Pelodictyon luteolum DSM 273: one gene and its partner. The protein of the gene in region 1 interacts with the protein of each later gene in a pairwise test. Links are inferred from orthologs where the notes say so. Each region holds a gene or a part of one and is shown on either strand. Other genes may lie near its edges.

Region 1 (3,173 bases):
GCCTGCGCTTGATCTGGCATTCCGGGGCATCGACACCGTGTTCCACTCTGCGGGGCTGATTTCCTATACGAAGCGCCACACTGGCGAGCTCTACGACGTCAATGTCCTCGGCACCCGAAACGTGGTGAACGCATGCCTCAACGCCGGGGTCCGGCGTCTGGTCGTCACCAGCTCGATGGCCGCGGCCGGCGCCACCGAGGATGGTTCGCCGGTCGGTGAATCGGCTTCTTTCCAGGACTGGCAGCGCCGGAACGGGTACATGGAGTCGAAGCATCTTGCCGAACTCGAGGTCTTGCGCGGAGCCGCCGAGGGGCTTGAGGCCGTCATGGTGAGCCCGGGGGTTGTCATCGGCCGGGACCCCTCGAATCCTGCGTCGAAGAGCTCATCGAACGATGTCCTGCGCCTCATCTATCAGGGACGCATCCCGGTGCATCCGACGGGCGGTACCGGTTTTGTCGATGTTTCTGACGTCGTCGACGCCCTCATTGCCGGATGGCGCCTCGGCCGCAGCGGTGAACGTTATCTGGTGGTGGGCCACAATATGACTTTCAAGGAGCTTTACCTGCGCATCGCTGAGCTTCCCGGCAGCCGCACGCGCCCCACCATCGCCCTACCGGGTCCCATCGGCTCCTTGGCAGGCATCGGCGGCGAACTCTATTCCTGGATCTCAGGCCGCCCGTCGTTCATCAGCATTGAGAGCATCCGCCTTGCCGGGCGGAGGGCTTCATACAGCAACATGAAATCAACGGAGGAACTTCAGGTCAGCTACCGGCCGCTTGAAGAGACTCTCTTAAGCGCAGTAACCTGAAGGGCCGGTTTTTTTCGTTCACCATACCCCTAAATGCACCATGGCTACACCCAGACCCGCAGAGACCGCCCCAGGCGTTGATCCGGCAAAACTCAAACAGCTGAACCTCGCTGTCGAAGCCCTTGAAAAGCAGTTCGGCAAAGGTGCCATCATGCGCCTCGGGGACGATTCGGCAGTGATGCAGGTCCAGTCGATTTCAACCGGATCGATGACCCTCGATTTCGCTCTTGGCGTCGGAGGCCTTCCGCGCGGCAGGGTGACGGAGATATACGGCCCCGAATCGTCCGGCAAAACCACCCTTGCGCTTCATGTCATCGCCGAAGCCCAGAAGGCCGGCGGCATCGCCGCTCTTGTTGATGCTGAGCACGCTTTCGACCCCAGCTATGCCCGCAAGCTCGGGGTTGACATCAATGCCATGCTGATCAGCCAGCCGGAGTCCGGCGAGCAGGCGCTCTCCATTGTTGAAACACTCGTGCGCAGCGGCGCGGTCGACGTGGTCGTTGTCGATTCCGTTGCAGCCCTTGTGCCTCAGGCGGAGCTTGAGGGAGAGATGGGAGACAGCGTGGTCGGTCTGCAGGCCCGGCTCATGAGCCAGGCGCTGCGCAAACTTACCGGCGCCATCTCCAAGTCGAGCAGCGTCTGCATCTTCATCAACCAGCTGCGCGACAAGATTGGCGTCATGTACGGAAGCCCGGAAACAACCACCGGCGGCAAGGCGCTCAAGTTTTATTCCTCTATCCGGCTCGATATCCGCAAGATTGCCCAGCTGAAAGACGGCGACGAAATCATCGGCAACCGCACGAAGGTTAAAGTGGTCAAGAACAAGGTTGCGCCTCCTTTCAGGATTGCCGAGTTCGATATCCTTTACGGGGAGGGCATCTCCCTCATGGGCGAGTTGATCGATCTTGCCGTGGAGTTCGGTGTGGTCAAGAAGGCTGGTTCATGGTTCAGCTACGGCCCGGACAAACTCGGTCAGGGACGCGAAGCCGTGAAGAAGGCGCTGCGCGAAGACCCCGAGCTTTTCAAGAAGGTGCACAGCCAGGTGAAGGATGTCATGACCGGCAACCCGGAGGCCCTGCAGCCCTGACGGCATGAAAATCGGAAAGCTCGACATCGACCGCCCCGTCATCCTCGCCCCCATGGAGGATGTGACCGACCGCGCGTTCCGGCAGCTCTGCAAGCGCCACGGGGCGGACATCGTCTATACGGAGTTTGTCAGTGCCGAGGCGCTCAGGCGGGGCATTGAAAAGACCGTCCGGAAACTGAAGGCGGATCCGGTTGAGCGGCCCCTGGCTGTGCAGATTTTCGGCAGCACGGTGGAGTCGATGGTGGAGGCTGCGGTGATTGCCGAAGAGTTCCAGCCGGATTACCTTGACATCAATTTCGGATGCCCGACGAAGAAGGTTGCCGGGAAGGGCGCCGGGGCTGCGCTGCTGAAAGAGCCGGAAAAGATGGCTGCCATTGCCGAGGCCGTGGTGAAAGCCGTCCGGCTGCCGGTGACGGCCAAGACCCGGATCGGCTGGGACCACGAATCGATCAACATTCTCGATGTGCTCCGGCGCCTCGAGGACGCCGGCATTCAGGCCCTCGCCCTGCACGGACGGACCCGGAGCGACATGTACAAAGGCAAAGCTGACTGGGGGTGGATTGCGGAGGCCAAACGGCATGCCCGCATTCCCCTTATCGCCAACGGTGACGTCTGGAGTCCCGAAGACGCACTGAGGATGTTCCTGGAAACCGGCGCCGACGGGGTGATGATCGGGCGGGGCTCGATCGGCAACCCGTTCATCTTTTCCGGGACGAAGCATCTCCTGAAAACCGGCACCCCGCCGCCTCCACCCGACTTCAGACTGCGCATCAAGGCAGCCATCGAGCACCTGCAGCTCTCGGTGGAGTTCAAGGGTGAGAAATACGGGACGCTTGAAATGCGACGTCATTATGCCACCTACCTGAAAGGCCTGCCGAAAGTATCGGTGGTGCGCAACAAACTGGTGCGCGAGGAGGATTGGCGGGCAGTGGAGAGTATCCTGCTCGAGTACCGCGAAGAGTGTGAGGGCTATGCCCGGGAGGGGCGGATCCGCGAGCATGCGGAGTACCTCAACGACCATTCAGATAAACTTGTATTGAACTATAAAGCATCGAACACAACCATATGAGCAGTTCCGAGAAAAAGTGCCGGGTAGCCATACTCGGCGCGACCGGCCTTGTTGGCCGCACCATGCTGCAGGTCCTTGAAGAGCGGAATTTTCCCGCAACCGACATCATTCCGCTCGCTTCGGCAAGGAGCGCCGGTCAGAAGGTGACGTTCCGTGGAAAGGAGTACGTGATTTGCGTGCCTTCCGCCGAAGCGTTCAGCGGGATCGAC
Region 2 (3,200 bases), 1.7 Mb from region 1 along the record:
GACTTCGTTGTGTGTGTTACTTGTTGATCAGGCCTTCTCCGCTGCCACGGAATATACGATAATGCTTGAGTTCCTGATCGCTTTCAAATCCGTATCCGTTGATTGATTGACCGGGCCTTTTGATGGTGACGAACCGCTCAGAGCGGATCATGCGGTCGCTGCCTGAGCGCCGGGCGTACTCTGTTCTGATGACGGTACTGTCTTTGGAGGATATCACCACGTTGCCCATTCCCTCGATGTCCTGATTCTCATAGACGATGGCGCGGTCTGCCGAGATGTGGGTGGTGGTGTTGCCGTCTGCATCGAAAAAGTTGACAGCCACGCCCTCATCAAGATGCTGCTCGCTGCCGCCCTCAATCCTGTACTCGGCGGCATGGCCGGCCGTGATCAGTGATTTCCTGATGCCCTCTTCGGTGACTGTGAACCGGAAGCTCCAGCTTTCCTGAACGGGGCTGTTGTTTTTGACGACGGGGGCATCCGGCCGGGGCTCATTGCCTTTCGGCGCAGTGCAGCCGGCAGAGAAGAAGAGGATGAAGGCAGTAATAAGGATGGTATGGGCACCCCGTTGTGCGGTGGCGGTATGCTGTCGAGGGATGCCCATGAAGCTGACTGGTGGTGAACGGAACGGTTACTTGATGTTGAGCTGGTTCATGACCTTGAAGGTGAGGTCGCTGTCCGCCGATCCGTACACCATGGCCTGCTTGTCTAGGACGAGCGAGTAGCCTTCACGGTCGGCAACGGTCTTGACCGCTGTAAGGAGCTTCTGGCGGATGGGGGTGATGAGCGCCTGCTGCTTGAGGTCAAGCACGCCGCCCTGGCCGAACTTGTCCTGTTTGTATTTCTGCATGCCCTGGGCTTTCAGGTTCAGGTCCTTCTCTTTAAGGTCGCGGGCCTGCTTGGTCATTGATGCGCGTGCGGTGCCGTATGCCTCAGCCGATTTCTGCAGTTCGGCCTGCTGGCGCTGGAGCTCCTTTTCAAAGGGAGCGGCAGTGGCTTTCAGGGTTGTTTCGGCCTGTTTGGCTTCCGGCATCTGCTGGAGGATCCTCGGAAAATCGACGACTCCGACCTTGCCGGCAACCGGAGCGGCCTGCAGGGAGGGGACGGTGACGATGATGCTGAATACGGCGGCCAGGGCGGTGCGGCGGCACAGGCTCATAAGGTCTCGGGTGCGGTTCATCTTGGTCGTGTTTGATTTTGAAGTGATTCCTTGCGGTTCCATGGTCGTTCCATGGAACGAAATACATGTTCAAAGGTAATAATTCCGCGATTAAAAACTATAGCGCTCCCTGTCGGGCGGCGGGAATTCTTTTCATGCCTCCACCCCCGGCGATAGGGATACTTTCACTCCTTTCGTGAAGGCGGCAGCATCGTCCCGAATTCCGCCAGCACATCATCAATCTTCATGACCGGTTTGGCCCGGCCTTCCTGGATGAGCATGTTCGTGCCCTCTGAATGGGCGCTGAAGATTGAGCCGGGAACGGCGAACACCTCCCTGTTCTGTTCAAGGGCGCTTGATGCGGTGATGAGCGAGCCTCCCTTGAGGGCGGACTCGATGACGATGGTGCCGCTGGTGATTCCGGATATGATGCGGTTGCGTTTGGGGAACTTCCCTGCACTGAGTTCCGAGCCTATCCACTCTTCCGAGATGAGAGCCCCCCGTTCCACGATCTTCGGCCAGAGCCGCCCTTTTGGGTCGGTGTATACGGTGTCGACTCCGCTGGCGAGCACGGCCACGGTTGTGCCTCCGGCCTTGAGTGCTGCTTCATGGGCGGCCATGTCGATGCCGTAGGCCAGGCCGCTGTAGATGGTGATGCCGCATGCCGCAAGTCCTCCGGAAAACAGAGCGGCGCAGGCTTTGCCGTAGGTCGAAGAGTGCCGTGTGCCGACAACGGCGAGCCCCGGTTGCGGCTGAGGGGGCAGGGTGCCACGGATGAACAGGCATGCCGGCGGGTCGTAGATTTCGCGGAGCAGGGGAGGGTAGTCCGGGTCGAGGATCGTCATCATCCTGCCGCCGAGGCGGTGGAGCTGTTCGAGCTGACGGCGGGCTTCGTCGAGCGACTGCTGAAGCCCCATCGGGCGGTGGAAAAAGGAGTGGATTTCACCCGAGAGCTGTCCGCCGATGCCGGGGATGAGGGCGAGCCGGTCCCGGCTGAGACCGGCAATTTCCGCTGGTTCAGTGACGCTGGCCAGGAGTGCCTTCATCTTTGCCGGACCGATGCCTGCAATCCGGGTGAGGGCGAGCAGGAGGGTTCGGGGGTCAAGCCGCCCGGGCTCCTTCAGAAGTCCCTCTTCATGAGGATGTTGGCAAAGCCTCGGAGGTAGTCCCTGCCCTCGGCGTTCGGGAGGTTCTCGAGTGCCTGAAGCGCCTCTTCGGTATCGCTGTTGATGAGGGCGGCAGTCTCCTTGAGCACCCCGCAGCGTTCGAAGACGGCCCTGACATCGGGAACGCGTTCCTTGCCGATTCCCTTGTTCATATAGATGGAGCGGAGAAGTTCGTTGTCCGCACCGCTCGTGAGCTCGAGCGAGCGGAGCAGGAGGTAGGTTTTCTTGCCGTTGATGACGTCTCCTCCGGCCATCTTGCCAGACTTGCCGTCTTCGGCCATGATGTCGAGGTAGTCGTCCTGGATCTGGAAGGCGCGGCCGATCTTCTCTCCGAAAAGAACGAGGCTCTGGAGCTGCTCCCGGGTTGCATCGGCCGATACGCCGCCGGCTTCGAGTGCCGCGGAGATGAGCCGTCCTGTTTTTTTGGAGATCATGTCGAGGTAGTCGGCGATGGTGGCGTCCTGCTTCTCCTCAAGCTCCATGTCAAGCGCCTGGCCTTCGCAGATGGTGATGTTGGCATGGTTGAGGATGTGGATGAGCTCGCAGTGGCGGTGGCTCTCGGCCTCGAGCGCAAGCTCGTAGGCGTAGGCGATCATCATGTCGCCGGAGAGGATTGCGACATTCGCGTTCCACTCCCGGTGCACGGTCGGTCGGTTGTGGCGGAGTTCAGCCTCGTCCATGATGTCATCATGCATGAGGGTGAAGTTGTGCAGCACTTCGACGGCGAGCGCAACCTTCAGGGCATTTTCAGAGTTGCCGCTGACGGCTTCGGAGGCGAGCAGGGTGAGGAATGGGCGGATGCGCTTGCCCTTGCCCTCAAGGATGTATCGGGCCGGAGCATAGAGGGTGGCCGGGGTCGTGGCGCTGAAGCACGCCCC

What was found.
Region 2: the proteins of recA (region 1) and dprA interact in binary tests that used the Bacillus subtilis proteins (3 or more experiments, as listed by UniProt). The link is inferred for Pelodictyon luteolum DSM 273 from one-to-one orthologs.

The regions. Positions count from the first base shown.
Region 1 is NC_007512.1:279,890-283,062, forward strand. The notes cover bases 20-2,871. They hold recA (recombinase RecA), read left to right. Parts: upstream 20-848; coding sequence 849-1,895; downstream 1,896-2,871. Other genes in these bases: PLUT_RS01425 (NAD-dependent epimerase/dehydratase family protein), read left to right, coding at 20-808; dusB (tRNA dihydrouridine synthase DusB), read left to right, coding at 1,900-2,871. In the rest of the region: more of PLUT_RS01425, read left to right, coding at 1-19; more of dusB, read left to right, coding at 2,872-2,964; PLUT_RS01440 (aspartate-semialdehyde dehydrogenase), read left to right, coding at 2,961-3,173. UniProt on the Bacillus subtilis protein: Multifunctional protein involved in homologous recombination, DNA repair and competence.
Region 2 is NC_007512.1:1,976,138-1,979,337, reverse strand. Bases 285-3,163 are described here. They hold dprA (DNA-processing protein DprA), read right to left. Parts: upstream 2,227-3,163; coding sequence 1,342-2,226; downstream 285-1,341. Other genes in these bases: PLUT_RS09120 (polyprenyl synthetase family protein), read right to left, coding at 2,277-3,163; PLUT_RS09130 (OmpH family outer membrane protein), read right to left, coding at 629-1,177; lptC (LPS export ABC transporter periplasmic protein LptC), read right to left, coding at 285-601. Also shown: more of lptC, read right to left, coding at 17-284; more of PLUT_RS09120, read right to left, coding at 3,164-3,200. UniProt on the Bacillus subtilis protein: Protein that helps load RecA onto ssDNA during transformation. Binds cooperatively to circular ssDNA, is able to bridge different segments of DNA. Favors the loading of RecA onto SsbA- or SsbB-coated ssDNA and formation of RecA-DNA filaments.